2 regions of the Telluria sp. B2 genome follow, and region 1 is predicted to be linked to the other one. Evidence: predicted binding sites of a transcription regulator. Region 1 holds the regulator's gene; the other holds the start of a gene.

Region 1 (2,196 bases):
GCGAGCGGTTGTCCAAGCCGGACAGCGCCGCCGGAGCGCCTGGCGCGGGCCCTGCGGCGCCGAGCTGCTCAAGGTCGGCGTAGGCGCCCTGGCGCACCGCACGCCCGATGGCTTCGAGCGCGTAGCGCCCGCCGTCGTCGATGCCGACCGCGTCCGCATGGCCGATATACGAAGCATTGGCGCCGGTGAGCAGGGTCGAGCCGGCCAGCAGCACGCCCAGGCCCAGGGACATCGCCACCAGCAGCTCGGCCATGCTCATGCCGTGCTGGCTGCCATGCGGGCGAGGACAGGCGCTCATCCCGGCACCACCAGGGTGACGAAGGCGGCCGCCTCGGGCGCGGGCCGGCCCGCCTCGGCGCGCAGGCGCCAGCCGAGCTTGATCACGATGGGCGCCGATGGGCTGCTGACGCACTCCCAGTCGGGCGCCTGCAAGGCCGCGTTCCATACGGTGGTATCCCGGCAGACGGCGATGCGCCCGCCGGGAAAGGCGGCGCGCAGGAGGCGCTGCGTCTCGTAGAGGTCAAAGCGGGCCATGCCCGCGCTGTCGCAGTCGGTCGCGCCGAAGCATTGCGCCGGCGGCGCGGCCGGATCGCCGGCGGCGGCATCGTAGTCGAGCTGGAGGTAGGGATTGGCGGCGTCGGGCAGCGCCATCTGGGCGGGATTGGCGTGCATGCGCGCGGCCAGCGAGGCGGCCAGCTGCACGGCTTCGGACTCGAGCGCGGCCTGTTCGCGCAGGCGCGCCACGAACGACTGGGTCGCCGCCGCGCCCACCGCCCCGACCGCCAGCACGAACATCGCGACCAGCACTTCGACGAGCGTAAAGCCACCGGAAAAACACCGCCGCACAGCCACCTCCACAGGGTCGGGGCGCGACCAATTTCGCGCGAGCTGTGAAGGTATCAGCACACCCTTGCGCTCCGATGAGTTGCCTCAAGCGTGCGCGGTTGCCAAAAACGGGAATAGAGCGTCTGACAAACCGCCAGGGCAAGGCGCGGCGTCGAAGACAGTACGAATGTACGGCGAGACGGTGCAACACCGCCATGGAGGTTTGCCAGGCGCTCTTATTTGCGGGGGTGACCGACTTCGGCCAGAGCCTGCTGGAATTCGGCCAGGTCCTTGAAGTCCTTGTAGACGGAGGCGAAGCGGATGTAGGCGATCTCATCCAACCGCTTGAGCTCCTGCATCACCAGTTCGCCGACATGGCCGGTATCGACTTCGCGCCGTCCGCTGGTGAGCAGCTTTTCCTCGATCGAGGCGACGGCGGCGTCGATGGCTTCGGCCGAGACCGGGCGCTTGCGCAGGGCCAGCATCAGGCTGCCGCGCAGCTTGGCTGGCGCGAATTCGGTGCGGCTGCCGTTCTTCTTGACGATGATGGGCATCGACAGTTCGATGCGTTCGTAGGTGGTGAAGCGCTTGTCGCACTGCACGCAGCGGCGCCGCCGGCGAATGGCGTCGCCTTCCTCGGATACGCGCGTATCGAGGACCTGGGTATCTTCATGCTGGCAGAACGGACATTTCATGGGGCGCCGGGATTACAAGGGACGACAACCCGGCTTCAGGCTGCCGTCCCCGATTTCACTTCTGGTACTGTACTACGCTTACTGTACTACTTACGCCGCGTAGACCGGGTACTTGTCGGTCAGGACCTTCACTTCCGCCTTCACGCGCTCGATGGTCGCGGCGTCGTGCGGGTTGTCCAGCACGTCGGCGATCAGGTTACCGACCTTCGTGGCGTCCTCTTCCTTGAAGCCGCGGGTGGTGAAGGCCGGGCTGCCGAGGCGGATGCCCGAGGTCACGAATGGCTTCTGCGGGTCGTTCGGGATGCCGTTCTTGTTGCAGGTCATGTGCGCCTGACCCAGGATGGCTTCGGCTTCCTTGCCGGTGAGACCCTTCGAACGCAGGTCGACCAGCATCACGTGCGACTGGGTGGTGCCCGAGACGATGCGCAGGCCGCGCGCGATCAGCGCGTCGGCCAGGGCCTTGGCGTTCTTCACGACCTGCTGCTGATATTGCTTGAACTCCGGCGACAGCGCTTCCTTGAAGGCGACAGCCTTGCCTGCAATCACGTGCATCAGCGGACCGCCCTGGATGCCCGGGAAGATCGCCGAGTTGATCGCTTTCTCGTGCTCGGCCTTCATCAGGATGATGCCGCCGCGCGGGCCGCGCAGCGATTTATGGGTGGTCGAGGTGACGAAG
Region 2 (2,196 bases), 2.4 Mb from region 1:
CTTCGCGCAGGGCCAGGCCCATGGCAACGCGCATGTAGAAGGCCTGCGGCATCTCGATGCGGGTTTCGCGCACGTGCAGGAAGTAGCGGTCGTACAGGGTCTGCAGGCCGATGTAGCCGAACTGCAGGTCGCGGTCGGCGACGATGGCTTTCGCCAGGCGCTCGAGGTCGAACTTGCCCAGCTCTTCGTCGAGCAGCTCGTTGGCGATGCCCTTGGCGATGTATTGCGGGAAGTAGGTGACGTATTCGGCGGCAGCCTGGGCTTGCGGGACTTCCTTGCCGAAGACTTCCTTGCGGATCGTGTGCAGCAGGATGCGCGCGGTGACCTGGCTGTAGGCCGGATCGGTTTCCATCAGGGCGCGGGCGGCCAGGATGGCGGACTTGTGCAGTTCCTCGACCGGCACGCCGTCGTACAGGTTGCGCAGGGTTTCGGCGACGATGGCGTCGGCGTCGACGTGCTTTTCCAGGCCGGCGCAGGCGGCGTTCACCAGGGCGTGCACGTCGTTGACGTCGAGCGGACGGCGCTCGCCGCCATCGACCACGTGGATCTGCGGCGCCTGGATGGCGCTGGCGCCGGCGGCTTCCTTGGCGGCACGGCGCTCTTCCATCTGCTTGGCGCGGTACAGCACGTAGGCGCGCGCGACATCGTGCTCGCCCGAGCGCATCAGCGACAGTTCAACCTGGTCCTGCACATCCTCGATGTGGAAGGTGCCGCCATTCGGCTGGCGGCGCATCAGGGCGGCGACCACGTTATTGGTCAGCTCTTCCACCAGCTCGCGGATGCGGGCCGACGCGGCGCCCTGGCCGCCGGCGACCGCCAGGAAGGCCTTGGTCATCGCGACCGAGATCTTGTTCGGCTCGAAGGGCACGACGGCGCCGTTGCGGCGGATGATGCGGTAGTCGCCGCGTGCGGCGATCTCGGCTGCGTTAGCGCTGCCGGCTGCCGCTCCTGGTGCCGCTTGCGGGTGGATTGAAATGTCTTGGGATGTCTGCATTGAGCCTCCAGGAAGGGCAGTCGTGCTGCCGCCGGTTGTTCCAATCGGCCGTCCGCGCGTGCGAACAGCCAACCATTATTTAAAAAAGCGAAAAAAAGTCCCTGCCAGCCGGGCAAAGCCAAGCCGGGCAATATTATTGCTTACGGATATTTATTGCATGTGAAGCAAATGCGAAGCAAGTGCGATACTGCTGGGTCAGCGGCTACCGGCTGACAGCCCACAAGGCTGGGCTACCGGGTGTTACTGTTGACTCCGCTACCACTATATCTAGTACTGTACATTGAGATGGGACTAATTGTAGTACCTGCGCGCGCAGCCGTGCAAGTGAATAAATTCTCAATTTCTGGCGTTTTTTGGCCGCGCACCTCTTGACAATCGGGGCTCAGCCAAAAGATGCGCCATCGCGGGTGAGTGAGCACTAACATGCTGCTCAAGACTTGTTCAGCGGTCTTGTTTGGTGCTCAACAACGGTGCGCAGTGCATCGTTTTGCACTGGCGAAAAGACAACACTTTTTGATAACTATCAACTGCTGAACGTGTCACGATTGGCGGGCGACGCGTCGCCGCGCGGCAGCCGCAAGCCGTTCCATGCTACATGGCCGCGCCTCCGGACGAGGACGGAACCTGCACGCATTCGCCCAGACCATTGTCCCAACGCCCGCCGGCGTCCAGGCAACTGTCGACTGCGGCTTCGTGCCTCATCCACATCAGCGCGGCGATGAGGGCGATCGCCAGGGCGGCATAGCGCAAGAGTTTCGGCATGTCAGTTCTCCGGTGCCTGGATATCCAGCTTCTGCATCTGGTAGCGCAGCTGGCGCACGCTGATACCGAGCAGGCTGGCGGTCCGGGTGCGGTTGAATTGGGTCTGCTGCAGCGCGCGCTGGATGATGTCGCGCTCGACCTGCTCCAGGTAGGCCGGCAGGTTGCTCGGCAGGCTGTCCGGGCCGAGCGCGACCGGCACGCCCGGTTCCGGCAGCGGCGCCGCGGCCGGCGACGCGGGTGCTTCGGCCGGCGTGGGCGGCAAGGCCGGCGCGGGCGCCTCCCAGGCACGCGCGCCCTCCGCCGGCCGCGCCGCCTTCAGCGACAGGTCCTCGACCTGGATCACGCCATCGTTGGCAAAGGCCAGCGCGCGTTCCAGCACGTTCTCGAGTTCGCGCACATTGCCGGGGAAGGAATAGCCGCGCAGGGCGTCGAGTACGCCG

The links. Region 1 encodes NrdR, which represses ribonucleotide reductase genes. Its sites were predicted from a motif close to CACNANATNTNGTG; they were not measured.
Region 2: a site for NrdR is predicted at 1,254-1,267, ahead of ACSUZJ_RS04185 (ribonucleoside-diphosphate reductase subunit alpha). Genes of this name have one in related genera too.

What each region holds. Positions count from the first base shown of each region.
Region 1 is NZ_CP196525.1:3,995,631-3,997,826, forward strand. It holds gene ACSUZJ_RS17790 (PilW family protein) at 1-298, opposite strand, end outside; gene pilV (type IV pilus modification protein PilV) at 295-846, opposite strand; gene nrdR (transcriptional regulator NrdR) at 1,062-1,520, opposite strand; gene glyA (serine hydroxymethyltransferase) at 1,611-2,196, opposite strand, start outside.
Region 2 is NZ_CP196525.1:914,918-917,113, reverse strand. It holds gene ACSUZJ_RS04185 (ribonucleoside-diphosphate reductase subunit alpha) at 1-994, opposite strand, end outside; gene ACSUZJ_RS04180 (hypothetical protein) at 1,586-1,756, opposite strand; gene ACSUZJ_RS04175 (sigma-54-dependent transcriptional regulator) at 1,758-2,196, opposite strand, start outside.